DNA from 3 places in the Streptomyces sp. NPDC033270 genome. Region 1 is predicted to be linked to each of the others. Evidence: riboswitches for the same ligand, from Rfam matches in the RefSeq annotation. Region 1 holds a riboswitch; each other region holds the start of a gene.
What was found. A riboswitch is a leader RNA that binds a small molecule or an ion and turns the genes downstream of it on or off. The one in region 1 is predicted to bind cyclic di-AMP.
Positions count from the first base shown of each region.

Region 2: it holds a riboswitch for cyclic di-AMP, as region 1 does, so the genes downstream of both, ACZ5XZ_RS31750 (transglycosylase family protein) here and ACZ5XZ_RS11400 (M23 family metallopeptidase) in region 1, are expected to answer to the same signal.
Region 3: it holds a riboswitch for cyclic di-AMP, as region 1 does, so the genes downstream of both, ACZ5XZ_RS24100 (M23 family metallopeptidase) here and ACZ5XZ_RS11400 (M23 family metallopeptidase) in region 1, are expected to answer to the same signal.

Region 1 covers NZ_JBVIRA010000005.1:318,024-324,179, reverse strand. Annotated here, with positions in the region: gene ACZ5XZ_RS11420 (PrsW family intramembrane metalloprotease) at 1-46, shown strand, start outside; gene ACZ5XZ_RS11415 (YDG/SRA domain-containing protein) at 68-1,021, opposite strand; gene ACZ5XZ_RS11410 (hypothetical protein) at 1,131-1,436, shown strand; gene ACZ5XZ_RS11405 (aldo/keto reductase) at 1,540-2,499, opposite strand; gene ACZ5XZ_RS11400 (M23 family metallopeptidase) at 2,789-3,940, opposite strand; cyclic di-AMP (ydaO/yuaA leader) riboswitch at 3,952-4,096, opposite strand; gene ACZ5XZ_RS11395 (DUF2332 domain-containing protein) at 4,388-5,548, shown strand; gene ACZ5XZ_RS11390 (PP2C family protein-serine/threonine phosphatase) at 5,640-6,156, opposite strand, start outside.
Region 2 covers NZ_JBVIRA010000028.1:101,773-107,928, reverse strand. Annotated here, with positions in the region: gene ACZ5XZ_RS31765 (LysR family transcriptional regulator) at 1-549, shown strand, start outside; gene ACZ5XZ_RS31760 (cytochrome P450 family protein) at 709-1,983, shown strand; gene ACZ5XZ_RS31755 (LysM peptidoglycan-binding domain-containing protein) at 2,204-3,298, shown strand; cyclic di-AMP (ydaO/yuaA leader) riboswitch at 3,549-3,718, shown strand; gene ACZ5XZ_RS31750 (transglycosylase family protein) at 3,726-4,379, shown strand; gene eno (phosphopyruvate hydratase) at 4,688-5,974, shown strand; gene ACZ5XZ_RS31740 (FtsB family cell division protein) at 6,141-6,156, shown strand, end outside.
Region 3 covers NZ_JBVIRA010000018.1:46,606-52,761, forward strand. Annotated here, with positions in the region: gene ACZ5XZ_RS24090 (HPr family phosphocarrier protein) at 123-404, shown strand; gene ACZ5XZ_RS24095 (GntR family transcriptional regulator) at 734-1,423, opposite strand; gene ACZ5XZ_RS24100 (M23 family metallopeptidase) at 1,606-2,406, opposite strand; cyclic di-AMP (ydaO/yuaA leader) riboswitch at 2,420-2,574, opposite strand; gene ACZ5XZ_RS24105 (M16 family metallopeptidase) at 2,807-4,189, opposite strand; gene ACZ5XZ_RS24110 (M16 family metallopeptidase) at 4,228-5,568, opposite strand; gene ACZ5XZ_RS24115 (DNA gyrase/topoisomerase IV subunit A) at 5,870-6,156, shown strand, end outside.

The DNA of each region.
Region 1 (6,156 bases):
GGACGGGGACGGCGGGGCGGGCGCACTGCGGGACGCCGAGCGATGACCGTCACCCGGCCGAGCCCCGTTACGACGCGCCGCCACCCTCAGGCGCGGGCACGGCTGCCCGGTCGGCCCATCGGCTTCGGTGCTGGCGGATGTACTCCACCTGTATCTGGTGCTCTTTGACCCGGGTCAGCGCACGAATGAACTTCTGCGTCAGCCCGTTGATCACCTCCAATCCGTCGGTGAGCTGCAGGGCACCGCGGTCGAAGAGTGCATGGCAGTTCGGGCAAAGACACAGCACATTTCCCACCGTGTCCGGTCCGTAGTGCGGCTTTCCCACAGCCTGGATATGAGCCGCCTGGCTGATCGCTTTGCCATCGGGCGAGACCACCAGCCGAAGACCGCACACCTGGCAGGTGTCGTCGTACATGTCCTTGACTTTTCGCACCACCTTCGAGTCGCGTATAAGGCGCTCATAGGCGACGGTCCGGCGGAATTGTTCTTCCAGGTCGGTTTTCCGGTCGCCGTCTGGCGACACGGGTTGCGGATCCACCGTTTCGCCCTCTTCGATCTTGAGGAGTCGAAACTGGCAGATCCGGAAGCCGTCCTTGCCTATGGTGGTCCAGCTCTCAGCCACCCGGAAGAGACCGCAGTACACATAGCCACCGGTGGCCTTCTGTCGCTTGATGTTCAAGCCCCGGATCACACGTACCGGATTGCCGAGGGCTTGGTTGAGCAACAGGCCGGCGTTGCCCTTCGCGTCCATGGTCTGATCGGCGACCATGCACTGGGTAGACCTATCGCGCCCGCCCTCGCCCGTGTAGACGATCTCGGTTTCGCCATATTCATCGTCGACGTAGCCACCAGAGAGAACGATGGAGTCGACGCCTTCTGTCGCGGTACCGGAGATTCCTCTTCCGAGCTGGCGATGCACTCCCTGAGCGTGCAACTCCGCATGCCCCTCGAAGTGCTGACCTTCATAGACCCCCGCTGGGGCGCCAAACTTGACGGGGTTTCGCGATTTCGCCTTCGTCATGGAGGAATACTGCCAACCTCTTGATCGCCACGTCACCCCGATCGCCGCAGCCCCACATGAACGCCCGCGCGTAGGCTCGGGGAAGTTGACTCTGATCGGGAGGATTGTGATGGCCGGCGTACCGACGAGTGTGGTTGCGGCGAGTGGGCTGCTGGGCGGCTACGGCGTGGCCCGTTGGACCAAGAAGCGGCCCCTGGGTGGGGTGGCGCTCGCGGCGGCGGGGGCCGTGGCGGCCAAGGGGTGGCAGGAGAAGGCCGGGGCCAAGACCGCGGCGGCGTTGAGTGGGGCGTATGTGGCGGCCTTTGTGGGGTCCCATCCGCTGGCGAAGAAGATCGGGGCCTGGCCTTCGGTGTTCGCGGTCGCGGGCGGGGTCGCGCTGGCGTCGTGGGCGGTGGTTGACCGTCGGGGGAAGTGAGGCCGGCGACCGGCGAGGCCGGGTACGGGGGGGGGGGGGGGGGGGGGGGGGGGTGGGCCCCCCCCCCCCCCCCCCCCCCCCCCCCGTCCACGCCGTGGGTGGATCAGGCCGAAGCCTCGGTCAGGAGGGTGAGTTCGGGCTCCGTGAGGGTCAGGTCGGCGACGGCCAGGAGGGGCGCCAGCTGACTGACCGTGCGGGCGCTGGCGAGGGGCGCCGCGACGGTGGGCTGGGCGGCCAGCCAGGCGAGGGCGACGGTGGCGACCTCGGCCTCGTGCGCGGCGGCGACCGTGTCGAGGGCCTCCAGGACGCGCAGCCCGCGGTCGGTGGCAAGGTGCTGGCCGGCCTTTGCGGAGCGGGCGCTGTCGACATCGGTGCCCGGGCGGTACTTGCCGGTGAGGAAGCCGGAGGCGAGGGCCCAGTACGGGATGGCGGCCACGCCCTCGCGGGCCGCCACGTCGGCGAGTTCGCCCTCGTAGGTGTCGCGGGAGACCAGGTTGTAGTGCGGCTGGAGGGCGACGTAACGGGCCACACCCTCGCGGGCGGAGAAGGCCAGGGACTCCGCCAGACGCGGCGCGGAGATGTTGGAGGCGGCGATCTCACGGACCTTGCCGGCCTGGACGAGCTCGTCGAGGGTGCCGATGATCTCCGAGACCTCGACCGATTCGTCGTCGTAGTGGGTGTAGTAGAGGTCGATGTAGTCGGTGCGCAGACGGGTGAGGGACTGATCGACCGCGGACTTGATGGTGGCCGGGCTCAGGCCCTTGTAGTCGGGGTGGGCGCCGACCTTGGTGGCGACGACGATCTCGGAGCGATTGCCGCGGGAGACCAGCCAGTTGCCGATGACGGTCTCGGATTCGCCGCCCTTGTTGCCGGGCACCCAGGCCGAATAGGCATCGGCGGTGTCGATGAAGTTGCCACCGCCTGCCGCATACGCGTCGAGCACGGCGAACGACTCGGCTTCGTCGGCCGTCCAGCCGAAGACGTTGCCCCCGAGGGCGAGCGGGGAAACGGCGAGCGAGCCGAGGTTCCGGCGGTTTTGGGGGGTGGAGTGTGTCGAGGTCATGCGTGGTTGCAGCGTGGCGGGGAGGGGAGTTATTCCCCGGGAGAAGTCAAGGGGAGGTCAATCAATGCGGGCAAAGCCCTTTGGGGAGAAGGACTTTTTTGAGGGGAAGGACTTTGGGGGGAAGGGCTTGGGGGGAAGGACTTTGGGGGCGCCAATGAGGGGCGCCCGACGAGGAAGGCCCCAGGGATGTGGGATGCCCCCGGGGCCAGCACTCGGAAATAGCCTCCCGTGACACACTCAGGCCGCCTCCCGGCAGGCCCTCAGGCGCGTCTCCGGGCGGGCCGGGGCCTCAGACGTTCACACCGTGGTCGCGCAGCCACGGCATCGGGTCTATCGGGTCGCCGGCGCCGGGGCGTACCTCCAGGTGGAGGTGGGGGCCGGTGACGTTGCCGGTGGCGCCGACGCGGCCGATCACCTCGCCGGTGCTGATCTTGCCCGAGGTCTTCACCATCGAGGACAGATGGCAGAACCACAGCTCGGTGCCGTCGTCGAGGGTGAGGACGATGCGGTAGCCGTACGAACCGGCCCAGCCGGCCTGGGTGATGGTGCCGGAGTGCACCGCCTTGATGGGCGTACCGGTCGGTGCGGCGAAGTCCTGGCCCGTGTGGTCGGCGGCCCAGCGGTCGCCGGCCTGGCCGAAGCTGGCGGTGAGGGTGTAGGAGGAGACGGGGGCGATGAAGCTCTTCGCCAGTTGGGCCAGGCGCTCGGCCTCCGCCTTCCGGCGCGCCGCCTCCTCGGCCTTGCGCTTGGCCTCCAACTCTGCCGCCTTCTTGGCCGCCGCGGCCTTGTCCGCCGCGTTTTGGGCCGTCTTCTGGGCCGCGGACGCTTCCGTCGCCGCCTGCTTGATGGCGGCGCCCTCGGCCGCTTCGCGGGCCTCCTCCTCGGCGGCGCCCTGCTGCGCGTCGGCCTGCTGGAGGATGCGGCTGCGCAGCGCCTCGCCGGCGTTGGTGCCCGTACCGGACGTGCCGGTCTGGGTGGCCTGGGAGAGCGGGCCGGCGGCGACCGGGTCGGCGGAGTCGCTTCCGGAGGCCGTTGCGGCGGAATCGGCGCCGGAGTCGGATATGAGGCCGCCGAGCCCCGGGAGGGACTCAGCATCCGGAAGGCTGTCGGAGATGTCGTGGGCCATGCCGCCGATGTCGGGCATGGAGATCGGGACCGGCGGACGGTTCTCGGCGGTGGCCATGCCACCCGCGCCGACCGCCGCGATGACGCCGACACCCAGGACCGTGCCACTACGGGCGAGTCCGCCGCCGCGCTGCTTGGCCACCCGGTGCTTGCCGCGGACCGGTCGGAGCGACTCCTCGGTGGGATTCCATTCCTCCCACGGGCCGTCGCCGTCGATGCCCGCCGTGCCCTCCGGATCACCCGATCCTTCGAAGGCACCTCGGTCGTCGAGTCGGTATGCGGGCGAAGCCTCGGGGGCAGGCCTGTTGGACGCCACGGGGGCGCACTCCTTTCCTTCCTTCTCGCCTACCGGGTTAGCTGACGGGTTCGGAGCAGGAAGGTCTCCTACGGGCCACTCTGGCGGAGGCGCCCGATTCACCCCAAGGTGGTGGTTCCCCGGTTCCCTTGGTGCAGTTCGAAGTGCTGGAGATGCGTGAAAAGCGCGTGCGGGATTCGGCGTCGGCGCGCGGTGCCGCCTCTTGCGACGGCTGGGACGACCGCGCTGCGTTATCGGACAGTAATAGAGGTCGTGACTGTTTTCCAAGCCTTCCTGGGAATCCTTATCCGTTCCGCATGAGGTTTGGCCTGGACTTTTTCGGTCACCATGCCCACAAAGCGGGCGAGTTGACCATGCGCCGCTAAACGATCTCGCGCTGATTGTGCGTCAGTCGTTATGCGGAGGGGCGCCCCCCAGTTACGGAACGTGAGGGCGTAACGTCGGATCATGGTCGTCAACGTCGAGAGCGCGGGGAGCACCGTGAGCTCCGGAAACGTCAAGGGCGGTATCGGCCGGAGCGCGGCGGTGGATGTGGCGGAGCGCTACCGGGAGTTCTCGTGGCAGGAGGCGCGGGGACGGTCCGACGCCCACGCGGAACTGACCGCGCGGATCAGCCAGGACCCGGAGTTCTGCGATCTGCTGTCGGGATCGCTGCCGGCCGGCAACAAGCAGCAGCCGAACCTCCTGCTCGCCGCCGTCCGGCACCTCGACGGCCCGCACGCGGAGCAGGGCCCGCGCGGCGAGGCCGCGTACGGTCGCTGGCGCGAGTGGACGGTCCGGCACTGGGACGAGGTCCGCGCGGTGATCATGCAGCGCGCCACCCAGACCAACGAGCCGGCCCGCTGCGCCACGCTGCTGCCGCTGCTCGCCCGTCTGCCGCAGCCGCTGGCGCTGCTGGAGGTCGGCGCGTCGGCAGGGCTGTGTCTGCATCCCGACAGCTACCGGTACCGGTACCAGGACGAGTCCGCCACCGGGTACGAAGGGCGGCCGGCGGGCGGCCCGCGAACCGTCGAGGTGGGGCCGCCGGACGGCCCGGTGGTGTTCGACTGCCGTACGGACTGGGCGCCCGGGGAACTGCCCGGCCGGCTGCCGGAGATCGTCTGGCGGGCCGGAATCGATCTGAACCCGCTCGACCCCGTCGGCGCACCGGACGATCTGCGCTGGCTCCAGTCGCTCGTCTGGCCGGGCGAGGGGGAGCGTGCGGCGCGGCTCTCCGCCGCCGTCGAGGCCGTACGGGCGGCGCCGCGACCGCGGATCGTACGCGGCGACCTGATCGACGAGCTGCCCGCGCTGGCCGCCGCGGCGCCGCCCGAGGCGACGCTGGTCGTCTTCCACAGCGCGGTGCTGAGCTACCTTCCGCCCGCCCGCCGCGAGGAGTTCGCGCGCCTCGTACGGTCGCTGCTCGACGGGCGGCCCGGTGGTGGGCACTGGATCTCCAACGAGCACCACTTGGTCCTGCCGTGGATCACCGCGCCGGAGCACCACTCCGGGCGCCCGGAGGACGGCCGGCTGACCCTCGCCCTGGACGGACGCCCGGTCGCGCTCACCGGCCCGCACGGCGAGAGCCTGCACCGACTGCCGGGCGCGGAACCCGCAACGGGGACGTAAGACGTGAGCAGAAGCGGCGCGTAGGGGCTCACCGAGCCCGCTCCTCCTCCTGCCCCGCCCTGATCGGCGGCCCGGCACTCCTCGTCCCGCCCTACTCCCCCATGGGCCGCTGCACCGCCAGCAGGGCCATGTCGTCCGCCGACGCCCCGCGCGTATGCAGTGCCACATCCTCGACGAGGGTGTCCAGGAGGGCGTCCGGACCGGGGAAGCGGCGGCCGCGCAGCCGGTTCGAGGGGTTGTAGAAACGGCCGCGGAAGTCGCGGGCCTCGGTCATGCCGTCGGTGAAGAACAGCAGCAGCGAGCCGGCCGGCAGAAACGTCTCGTCCGACCGGTCGGGCCAGCTCGCCACCTCGCTCATCCCCAGGGGCAGCGCCGGCGCCGCGGGGGCCAGCTCGCGCAGCCCGCCGTCCAGGGTGAGCATCAGGGGAGCCGGGTGGCCGCGGTTGAGGACCCGCAGTACGTGCCGCCCGTTGGCGGGGATCTCGGCCAGCACGGCAGTGGTGAACCCCTCGAACCGGTCCAGCCCTCCGCGCCGCCTGCCCTCCCGCTGCAGCGCCCGCTCCAGCCGGCCGGCCACCGCCTCCAAGGTGGCCTCCTGCTCCGCCGCC
Region 2 (6,156 bases), on a different contig from region 1:
CTGGGCGCCTTCCGCGGTCGCTATCCGCGGGTGCGGATCAGTCTGCAGATGGAGATGAGCGATCCGCTCATCGAGAAGGTGCGGGAGGGGACGCTGGATGTCGCCTTCGTCGGGCTGGCGCCCAGTGCGCGCACCGACGGCGTACGGGAGCGGGAGCTGGCGCGCGGTGAGCTGGTGGCGGTGGTGCCGCCGGGGCATGCGCTGGCCGGGCGGGAGTGGACGACGCTGACGCGGCTGGCGCGGGAGACCTTCGTGGACTTCACGGCGGGTTCGGCGGCCCGGCGGCAGCGCGACGAGGCGTTCCGGGCCGCGGGGCTGGCCTCGGAGGTGGCGTTCGAGGTCACCACGGTGGAGTTCCTGGCGAAGCTGGTGCGGGCCGGGCTGGGCATCGGCATGGTCCCGGAGGCCGTCGCCGCCGATCTGCCGGGGCTGCACATCGTGCGGGCGCGGCCGGCGCCGGAGCGCACCGAGCGGGTGGTGTGGAGCTGTCTCGGCCCGTCGCCGGCGGCCGTGGCGTTCCTTGCGGGGCTGGGGGTGCAGGCGGGGTAGGGCGGGTGGAGGCGTCGGGGTGCGCCCACCGGTTACGGTCGGAAGGTGCACGACGAGCCGGACTCCACCCCCGATCCCACCGCCTCCGCCGAAGCAGCGGCCGACGCCCGCGCGAGCGCGCCGGCCGGCGCCGGGGCCGGGGCGCCCGCGGGCTGTCCCGTGGCGTCCTCCGCCGCGGCCGCCGGCCCGGCCCCCGAGCTGTTCACCTGGGAGTTCGCCGCGAACCCGTACCCCGCGTACGCCTGGCTGCGCGAGCATGCACCGGTCCACCGGACCGCGCTGCCCAGCGGCGTCGAGGCCTGGCTGGTGACCCGCTACACCGAGGCGCGCCAGGCGCTCGCCGATGCCCGGCTGTCGAAGAACCCGGTGCACCACAGCGAGTCCGCGCACGGCAAGGGCAAGGTCGGCATCCCGGGCGAGCGCAGCGCCAACCTGATGACGCATCTGCTCAACATCGACCCGCCCGACCACACCCGGCTGCGCCGGCTGGTGTCGAAGGCGTTCACCCCGCGCCGGGTCGCGGCCTTCGCCCCCCGCGTCCAGGAGCTGGCCGACCACCTCATCGACGGCTTCGCCGGGCGCGGCGAGGCCGACCTGATCCATGAGTTCGCCTTTCCGCTGCCCATCTACGCGATCTGCGACCTGCTCGGGGTGCCGCGCGAGGACCAGGACGACTTCCGCGACTGGGCGGGCATGATGATCCGCCACGGTGGGGGGCCGCGCGGCGGGGTCGCCCGTTCCGTGAAGAAGATGCGCGGCTATCTCGCCGAGCTGATCCACCGCAAGCGCGCCTCCCTGGGGGAGACGGCACAGGCCGACGAGGACCTGATATCCGGTCTGATCCGCGCCTCCGACCACGGCGAGCACCTCACCGAGAACGAGGCCGCCGCGATGGCGTTCATCCTGCTCTTCGCCGGCTTCGAGACCACCGTCAACCTCATCGGCAACGGCACCTACGCGCTGCTGCGCCACCCCGCCCAGCGCGAACTGCTGCAGAAGTCCATGGCGGCGGGCGACACCGAGCTGCTGGCCACCGGCATCGAGGAGCTGCTCCGCTACGACGGACCCGTGGAGCTGGCGACCTGGCGGTTCGCGACGCGGGAGCTGACCCTCGGCGGGCAGCGGATCGCCGAGGGCGACCCCGTACTGGTGGTGCTGGCCGCCGCGGACCGTGATCCGTCACGCTTTGTCGAACCGGACGTTCTCGATCTGACCCGACGTGACAATCAGCATCTGGGATACGGGAACGGCATCCACTACTGCCTGGGCGCGCCGCTCGCCCGGCTCGAAGGGCAGACCGCGCTCGCCACGCTGCTGACCCGGCTCCCGGACATCCGGTTTGCCACGGATCCTGATGATCTGCGCTGGCGGGGCGGGCTCATCATGCGCGGACTGCGGTCCCTCCCGGTGGAGTTCACGCCCGAGCGGTCCTGACCGGGGGCGCGACCAAAGGTGACAGATCGTCAGTCGCGTGACCTTAACGTGATCTGCACTACACCGGCTTGTGACTACCCGTGACCCCGGCTACCTTTCGACCCGACGGTCGACAGGATTCACGATTCGTTCACACGGGCGCCCGCGTCAGCGGACGTCCGAAGGGGTGGGGAATCGAACGGTCGTCGAACAACTCAACCGCCGCGCGAAAGGCATCCGCATGCGTTCCGGGAACGGCCGACACCGTCGCCCCCGTCAGGCACCGGCCATCTTTGTCACGGCGGGAGTAACCGGTGCGGGCCTCGCACTGCCGCTGCTCTCCGCCAGTGGGGCACATGCCGCCGACACCGCGACCTGGGACCGGGTCGCCCAGTGCGAGAGCGGCGGGGTGTGGAGCGCCGCCTCGGGCAACGGCTTCTACGGCGGGCTGCAGCTGACCCAGGAGATGTGGGACGACTACGGCGGCGGGGCCTACGCCTCGCGCCCCGATCTCGCCAGCCGCGCCCAGCAGATAGCCGTGGCCGAATCGATCCTCGACGACCGCGGCCCGGACGCCTGGCCGAGCTGCGCCGTCAACGCCGGCCTCACCAGGGACGGCCGCGCACCGGAGGTCGACCCGGGCAGCACGAGCACGCCGCTGCCCGACCCGTCCGACGACGACGGCGACCCGGCCCCCTGGGACCGGTCCCCCTCGACCGGCTCGTCCGATGCGCCCGACCGCCCGGACGACTCCGGAGCCCACGAGGGCGACCACACGGGCGACCACAAGGGCGACAGTGAGAAGTCCTCTGACGGATCCCCTGACGGATCCCGCGACGGATCGTCCGACGACTCGCGCGGCGATGCGGGCGACGAGCCGTCCCAGGAGACGCCGGCGCCGTCCGAGTCCGACGGCCGTGACACCTCCAAGACCCCGGAGCCGTCCGACTCCACCACGCCCGGCGACCAGGGCGACGACGCCTCCCGCCCCACCGACCCCTCCGGCGACGCCGACCGCCCCGACCCGAGCGGTACGCCCGGGCAGACGCCCGGCAAGGGCAAGCACCGCGGCGACGCGGACCCGGGCGAGAGCGACGGCGGCGACCGGTCGTCCGGCGGCCGGCACGCCTCGCGCGGCGACGACGGGCGCCGCACGGGCCTGGCGGGCGGCGACTACACCGTGCGCCCGGGTGACAGCCTGTCAGCCATCGCCGCGGCCCATCGGCTGCCGGGCGGCTGGCCCGCGCTCTACGAGCGCAACGAGGGCGTCATCGGGGCCGACGAGAACCTGATCCAGCCGGGTCAGCGGCTCGATCTCGGGCACAAGGAAGGCTAGTTCGCCGCCTTCGTCCCCTTTGGGAAAGTGAGACAAGGCTCTCGTCGGGCGGCGGGCGCACAGATCCGCCCGCCGCCGTCATACCGGGCCTCACCTGCAGATATGTGACCAACCCGTGATCAAAAACGGTCAACTTGGTTCAGAAGGTGGGGTTTGAACACCAAGGGGATTACTGCTTACGGTCAGGACCGCTCGCCAAAGCGAGCCCCTTCGATCACACGCCGAATCCTGCCGGTGGTCGGAGGCAGTTGACGCGCAAGCGCCGAAGGCAGGAGCGGGGGAACCAAGGTAGGCGCCGGCCCGGCCCGTGAAAGCGGGTCAGCCGGCTTGGGGTGAAGCCAGGTGCGCCATGCGCGCCCGGCCGGGCGACTCACAGCCCGAACCCGACAGCTCACCTCGTAGGCGTCGGTGAGGAAACGAACGAACCATGCTGATCAACAAGGGCAAGCACCGTCGTCCCTCCAAGGCCGTCCGCGTCGCCACCCTCGCCGGTGTCGCCGGTGCCGCCGTCGCCGTCCCGCTGATGGGCGCCACGTCCGCCTCCGCCGCCTCGGTCGCCACCTGGGACAAGGTCGCCCAGTGCGAGTCCGGTGGCAACTGGTCGATCAACACCGGTAACGGCTACTACGGTGGCCTGCAGTTCTCCAACTCCAGCTGGGCCGCCGCCGGTGGCACCCAGTACGCGCCGCGCGCCGACCTGGCCACCAAGACCCAGCAGATCGCCGCCGCCGAGAAGCTCCTCGCCATCCAGGGCCCGGGCGCCTGGTCCTGCGCCGGTGCCGGTGGCCTGACCTCCGGTGGTCCGGCCCCCGAGCTCGACACCTCCGCCAAGTCCGCCCCCAAGCAGGAGCAGGCCAAGCCCGAGGTGAAGAAGGCTCCGGCCGCCCCCAAGGCCGAGACGGCCCAGCCGGCCCCGAAGAAGTCCGAGCGCGGCGGCGACTACACCGTCAAGGCGGGCGACACCCTCGCCAAGATAGCCAAGGCCCACGGCACCAACTGGAAGTCGCTCTACGCGGCCAACAAGTCGGTCATCGGCGGCAACCCGAACCTGATCTTCCCGGGTCAGCAGCTCAGCATCTGAGCCGTCCGCTCACCGGGTCCCCCATGACCCCCGCGGCGATCCCCGCCGCTTCGTGAGACTGCCCCGCCCGGCGCACACGCCCCCCCCAGTGCGCCGTGGCGGGGCTTCTCCGTTCGCCGGGGCGCGCGACGCCGGTGACCAGCAACGTCGAGCGTTTTTCCCCGCTCAGCGAACAATGTGCCGAAACCTCCCGTGAACTGCGCCTTTGAGTATCTTTTCGTCCCACGGAGCGGGCCGAGGGCAAGCGGACGCGCCAGGGGCCGTTAGGCTCATGCTGCAGAACTCCAGACACCCATGAAGGAGACAACGTGCCGTCCATCGACGTCGTCGTAGCCCGCGAAATTCTCGACTCGCGAGGTAATCCCACGGTCGAGGTCGAGGTCGGCCTCGACGACGGCAGCACGGGCCGTGCCGCCGTGCCGTCCGGCGCCTCGACCGGCGCCTTCGAGGCCATCGAGCTCCGCGACGGCGACCCGAACCGCTACCTCGGCAAGGGCGTCGAGAAGGCCGTCCTGGCCGTCATCGAGCAGATCGGCCCGGAGCTCGTCGGCTACGACGCGACCGAGCAGCGGCTGATCGACCAGGCGATGTTCGACCTGGACGCCACCGACAACAAGGGCTCGCTCGGCGCCAACGCCATCCTCGGCGTCTCCCTGGCCGTCGCGCACGCCGCCTCCGAGGCCAGCGACCTCCCGCTGTTCCGCTACCTCGGCGGCCCGAACGCGCATGTGCTGCCCGTGCCGATGATGAACATCCTCAACGGCGGTTCGCACGCCGACTCCAACGTGGACATCCAGGAGTTCATGATCGCGCCGATCGGCGCGGAGTCCTTCTCCGAGGCGCTGCGCTGGGGCGCGGAGGTCTACCACACCCTCAAGAAGGTCCTCAAGGAGCGCGGCCTGTCCACCGGCCTCGGCGACGAGGGCGGCTTCGCCCCGAACCTGGGCTCCAACCGCGAGGCCCTCGACCTCATCCTCGAGGCCATCAAGCAGGCCGGTTACACCCCCGGCCAGGACATCGCGCTCGCGCTGGACGTCGCCGCCTCCGAGTTCTACAAGGACGGCTCGTACCAGTTCGAGGGCCAGACCCGCTCGGCCGCCGAGATGACCGAGTACTACGCGGAGCTGGTGGCGGCCTACCCGCTGGTCTCCATCGAGGACCCGCTGTTCGAGGACGACTGGGCCGGCTGGAAGGTCATCACCGACCAGCTCGGCGCCAAGGTCCAGCTGGTCGGCGACGACCTGTTCGTCACCAACCCCGAGCGCCTCGCCCGCGGCATCGAGGAGGGCTCCGCCAACGCGCTGCTGGTGAAGGTCAACCAGATCGGCTCGCTGACCGAGACCCTGGACGCCGTCGAGCTGGCCCAGCGCAACGGCTTCAAGTGCATGATGTCGCACCGCTCCGGTGAGACCGAGGACGTCACCATCGCCGACCTGGCCGTCGCCACCAACTGCGGCCAGATCAAGACCGGTGCCCCGGCCCGCTCCGAGCGCGTCGCCAAGTACAACCAGCTGCTGCGCATCGAGGAGATCCTCGACGACGCCGCGGTCTACGCCGGCCGCTCCGCCTTCCCGCGGTTTCGCTCTGCGAACTGAATCGGCACAGCGCTCTGCGAACTGATTCGGCACAGCGCTCTGCGTAACGGCTGATCGGCTGACGTCACGGCCGAACGCCTCGTACGTCCCCGGCGACGGTCCCGTACCGTTGCCGGGGACGTACCCGCTTTTGCAGTCCGGCGTCAGTCAGTGAAGGGGAGACGACGTGCCCGCGGACCGGT
Region 3 (6,156 bases), on a different contig from region 1:
GACCGGGCACTGACAACCGACCCGCGCGCGTACGCTCGGGACAGGACTCGGGGCTGCCGGAGCACTCCCGACAGCGTGAGAGACTGGTCTAGACAACTGTCACGACTTTGAAGGGCAACACCATGGCAGAGCGCCGCGTCAATGTCGGTTGGGCCGAGGGCCTGCACGCCCGCCCCGCGTCGATCTTCGTCCGTGCGGCCACCGCCTCCGGCGTCCCGATGACGATCGCCAAGGCTGATGGCAACCCCGTCAACGCCGCCTCCATGCTCGCGGTGCTGGGCCTGGGCGCCCAGGGCGGCGAGGAGATCGTGCTGGCCTCCGACGCCGAGGGTGCCGAGGCCGCGCTCGACCGCCTGGCGAAGCTCGTCGCCGAGGGTCTCGAGGAGCTTCCCGAGACCGTCTGAGTCCTCCAGGACGCTCTGTATGCGGCGGCCCCGCCGCGGTGACCGGAACCCGGTCGTCGCGGCGGGGCCGTTTCGCTGCCGTCGCGATTCTTCACCCCGGCCGGCATCCACCTGAAATGCCGCACAGCGGCGCCGTGCCCCGCCGCCACTGAATCAATTCCCCGGAAAAGGCCGTACGGTTCGGCGCCCGGCACAAGAGCACCGGAAATCCGAATACGGGTGCGCGGCGACGGAATACCGGCGCCACACGAGAAATCGCCGCAGCCCTCGCGCCTATTCCCCCGCGCGTGCCATTCCCCCCGCACACCTCTTTGTATACGGGGCCCCTGTTAAGAGCGGGCGCGCGCTGTGTTGACGGGCCGTTTCGGATCCCTCACCTCGGCCTTGGTCGGGCGCCGCAGCCGGTAGACCGGCAGTGAACGCTCGATATGGGCCGCCATCAGGGCGCGGGCGCGTTCGGCGTCCCCCCGGGCCACCGCGTCCAGCACCGCGCCGTGATCGTCCCAGGACTCGCCGGCCCTGGCCGGCGGCTCCACCGCGTACATCCACTCGATCTTGCGCCGCAGCTGGGTCAGCAGCGCGGTCAGGCTGGGGCTGCCGGCCGCCTGGGCGAGCGTCTCGTGGAACCAGCCGTCCAATTGGCGCAGGTCCGCGGCGTTGCCGTGGCGCGCCCGCTCACGTCCGAGCCGCACCAGTCCGCGCAGCACCTTGAGGTGGGCCGGGCTGCGGCGGGCGGCCGCGCGGGCGGCGCCCAGCGGCTCCAGCAGCGCGCGGATATCCAGCAGGTCGGCGGCCTCCTGCTCGGTGGGCTCGGCGACACAGGCGCCCGCGTGGTGGCGGGTGGTGACAAAGCCCTCCGACTGCAGGGTGCGCAGCGCTTCGCGGACCGGCACCCTGGAGACGCCGTAACGCGCCGCCAGGATCTCCTCGATCAGCCGGCTCCCCGGCGCCAGCGCACCGGAGACAATGTCCTCGCGAATCGCCGTGCACACCGCATGCGCGGAAATATGGCCTCGCATCGTCCGTGCCTCCGCCGTAATCCCCTGGAAAAGCCGCCGGTTGACGACTTTTCCGTGACTCTATTCGACCGGGACGGCTTTTCCGACGGACTCCGCTTATCCATGGATATTTTTTGGCCAGCGGACGGCGCCGGCATCGGGCGAAGCGGTGTGTCAGGCGAGGCGGAGGCGGCTGCGGTGCATCAGACGTCGACGCCGTGCGTGCGCAGATACGCGATCGGGTCGATGTCCGAGCCGTAGTCGGCGGTGGTGCGGGCCTCGAAGTGCAGGTGCGGGCCGGTGACGTTGCCGGTGGCGCCGGAGAGCCCGATCTGCTTGCCGGGGGTGACGCTCTCGCCGACCGAGACGGAGATCGACGACAGGTGGCCGTACTGGGTGTACGTGCCGTCGCTCATCTTGATCACGACGTTGTTGCCGTACGAGCCGCCCCAGCCGGCCTCGACGACGGTGCCCGCGCCGACGGCGTGGACGGAGGTCCCGGAGGCGGCGTGGAAGTCGATGCCGGTGTGGCTGCCCGAGGACCACAGGCCGCTGGACGCCTTGTAGGCGGTGGACACGTAGGAGCCGGCGATCGGGGCGACGAAGGCGTTGAGGCGCTTGCGCTCGGCCTCACGGGCGGCGCGCTCCTTGGCCTCGCGCTCGGCCTTGGCCTTCTTCCGGGCCGCCTCGGCGCGCCGCTGGGCCTCCTCGGCCTGCTTCTTGGCGACGGCCTCGGCCTTCGCCCTCGCGGCGGCGGCCTCGGCGTCGGCCTGCTGCGCGTCGGCCTGGGCCTCGATGCGGTTGGCGAGCTCGTCACCGAGGACGACGGCCTGCTGCAGACCGGTGTCGTGGGTGCGCGCCTCGTCCGTGGCGGCCAGCGCCGGCGAGGCCACCGAGGCCACAACGCCGGAGGCCGCGAGGGTGGCTATGCCTGCGATGTTGCGGGTCGAGCGGGCGGTGCGGCTCGCACGACGGTGCTTCCCGCTGGCACGTATGAACGCCATGTACTGGCTTGTCCTTTCCTTCCTTCTCGCCTACCGGGTTAGCTGACGGGTTCGGAGCAGGAAGGTCTCCTACGGGCTCCTCCGGAGAGGGGTCCGATTCACCCCAGGGACGTGTGGGTCCCCGGCTCCCCTGGCTCGCGCCGTACGGGGACTCGGCGATGACTGTCCGGTGCCACTGTTGTGGCGGAGTTGTGACGAACAGCCGGACCGACGCTAATCGGGGCAACTTTCGATCGCCAAACAGAACCGCTTTTTTGTGCGGGATGCCACAAGAGGCAGCGCAGCCAGTCGTCATAAACCGGACATACGACGGCTCCCGTGGCAGAGAGCACCACGGGAGCCGTCGCTCGAAACTGATCCGCCGTCATACGGGGCGGAAGGGGCGTGCCTTCCGGGTCGGCTAGCCGCCGACCACCGTCACCTCGCCCAACCCCAGCGCCTTGACGGGCTCGGCGATCTGGGCCGCGTCACCCACCAGGACCGTCACCAGCCGGTCCACCGGGAAGGCGCTGACCGCCGCCGCGGTCGCCTCGACCGTGCCGGTCTCCGCGAGCCGGACGTACAACTGCGCCTGGAAGTCGTCCGGGAGCTGCTGCTCCACCTGGTCGGCCAGCGTGCCCGCGACGGCCGCCGCGGTCTCGTACTTCAGCGGCGCGACGCCGACCAGGTTCTGGACGGCGACATCGCGCTCCTCGTCCGTCAGCCCCTCCGCCGCGAGGGTCCGCAGCACCTGCCAGAGGTCCTGGAGCGCCGGGACGGTGGAGGCGGTGTCCACCGAGCCGCTGATGGCCAGCAGGGCCGCGCCCGTCGCCCCCTCGGGGGAGGCGGGGGCGGTGGAGCGCAGTACCTGGCCGAAGGCGCGCACCCCGTAGGTGTAGCCCTTCTCCTCCCGCAGCACACGGTCCAGCCGGGAGGTGAGGGTGCCGCCCAGGCAGTACGTGCCGAGGACCTGCGCCGGCCACACCCGGTCGTGCCGGTCGGCCCCGATCCGGCCGATGAGCAGCTGCGTCTGGACCGCTCCGGGGCGGTCCACGATCACCACACGGCCGGTGTCGTCGGCGACGATCGGCGCGGCCTTCAGCGGCTCGGCCGTCGAGCCGCTCCAGGCGCCGAGGGTCTCGGCGAGCGCCGCGTCCAGGTCGACACCGGTGAAGTCGCCGACGATGACGGCGGTGGCCGTGGCGGGCCGCACATGGGCGTCGTAGAAGGCCCGGACGGCCGCCGCGTCGATGCGGGCCACGGTCTCCTCGGTGCCCTGGCGGGGCCGCGACATGCGGGCGGTGGCCGGGAACAGCTCCTTGGACAGCGCCATGGCGGCACGCCGGGCCGGGTTCGCGAGCTCGTGCGGGATCTCGTCGAGGCGGTTGCGCACCAGCCGCTCGACCTCGCTGTCCGGGAAGGCGGGGGCGCGCAGCGCGTCGGCGAGCAGGCCGAGCGCGCGCGGCAGCCGGGAGGCCGGGACCTCCAGGGAGACCCGTACCCCGGGGTGGTCGGCGTGCGCGTCCAGCGTGGCGCCGCAGCGCTCCAGCTCGGCGGCGAACTCCTCGGCGTCGTACTTGTCGGTGCCCTCCGACAGCGCACGCGCCATGATCGTGGCGACGCCGTCCAGGCCCTCGGGCTCGGCGTCCAGCGGCGCGACGAGGTTGACCTCGACGGCGACGACCTGCTGGCCGGGGCGGTGGCTGGTCAGCAGCGTGAGCCCGTTGGGGAGTTGGCTGCGGTCGGGGGCGGGGAAGGCCCACGGCTTGGGCGCGCCGCCCCGGGGCTGGGGGTGGAATTCCATGGTGCTCATGGGGGACCCTGCGCGGTTGGTGGCGTCGCTCACTGGTCCGCCTCCCCTTCCTCGGTGTCGGCGGCGTCGGTCGGCTCGGTGGGTTCGTAGACCAGCACCGCGCGGTTGTCGGGGCGCAGCCGGGCCTTGGCGACCGCCTGCACCTCCTCGCGGGTGATGTCCAGAACCCGCTCTACGGCGGTCAGTGCGAGCTGCGGATCGCCGAACAGGACGGCGAAGCGGCACAGTTCGTCGGCGCGGCCGCTGACCGTCGCCAGACGGTCCAGCCATTCGCGCTCCAGCTGGGCCTGCGCGCGCTCCATCTCCTCCGGGGTCGGGCCCTCGGCGGCGAAGCGGGCCAGCTCCTCGTCGACGGCGCGCTCGATGTCGGGGACCTCCACGCCGCCGGACGTCTTCACGTCCAGCCAGCCCAGCGAGGGCGCGCCGGCCAGCCGCAGCAGGCCGAAGCCGGCCGCCACGGCGCTGCGGTCGCGGCGCACCAGCCGGTTGTACAGGCGGGAGGACTCGCCGCCGCCCAGGACGGTCAGCGCCAGGTCCGCGGCGTCCGCCTCACGGGTGCCGTCGTGCGGCAGGCGGTAGGCCGCCATCAGGGCGCGGGAGGGCACGTCCTCCTCGACGACCTCGCGCAGCTGGCCGCCGATGACGTCGGGCAGCGTGCCGTCCCGCGGCGGCTGCTTGCCGTCGTGCGAGGGGATCGAGCCGAAGTACTTCTCGATCCAGGCCAGCGTCTGCGCGGAGTCGATGTCGCCGACGACCGACAGGACGGCGTTGTTGGGCGCGTAGTACGTACGGAAGAACGCCCGGGCATCCTCCAGCGAGGCGGCGTCCAGGTCGGCCATCGACCCGATGGGCGTGTGGTGGTACGGGTGGCCCTCCGGGTACGCCATGGCCGTCAGCTTCTCGAAGGCCGTGCCGTAGGGGACGTTGTCGTAGCGCTGGCGGCGCTCGTTCTTGACGACGTCGCGCTGGTTCTCCAGTGACTCTTCGTCGAGCGCGGTCAGCAGCGAGCCCATCCGGTCCGCCTCCAGCCAGAGCGCGAGCTCCAGCTCGTGGGTGGGCATGGTCTCGAAGTAGTTGGTGCGCTCGAAGCTCGTGGTGCCGTTGAGCGAGCCGCCGGCGCCCTGCACCAGCTCGAAGTGGCCGTTGCCCTTCACCTGCGCGGAGCCCTGGAACATCAGGTGCTCGAAGAGGTGAGCCAGGCCCGTACGGCCCTTGACCTCGTGGCGGGAGCCGACGTCGTACCACAGGCACACCGCTGCGACCGGGGTCAGGTGGTCTTCGGAGAGCACCACGCGCAGGCCGTTGGCCAGCCGGTGCTCGGTCGCTGTCAGGCCGCCGGAGCCGGCTTGTTCTGTGGCCGTGTGACCCATGGGCATGTACGTCCCTTCGATCCGCTTGCGAGGAAGTTCTGTCACTGTATGCAAGCGCGTCGGCATCTGGCGAAGTTCCCGGGCGACCGGCCCCGATCGAGCGTCGTGCCCGGGGCCCCCGGGAGGCGAAGGGGGAGTCGCGGTGGGCGTTGTCAGTGGGGCGGTCCACAATGGTCCGCGTCAGACTCAGAGATACTCGCCGGTTGATCCCCCAGCTGATTGACCCGACTGATTGACCGACGTCGCCCTGACGTCGCACCCGACATCGGCAGTAGACGCAGCAGAAGGAGCCGCAGCCGCGATGGCCCGCCGCAGCACGAAGACCCCGCCGCCGGACGACTTCGAGGAGAGGATCCTCGACATCGACGTCGTCGACGAGATGCAGGGTTCCTTCCTCGAGTACGCGTATTCGGTCATCTACTCGCGCGCCCTGCCGGACGCCCGCGACGGTCTCAAGCCCGTGCACCGCCGCATCCTCTACCAGATGAACGAGATGGGCCTGCGCCCCGACCGCGGCTACGTCAAGTGCGCCCGGGTCGTCGGCGAGGTCATGGGTAAGCTTCACCCGCACGGCGACGCGTCGATCTA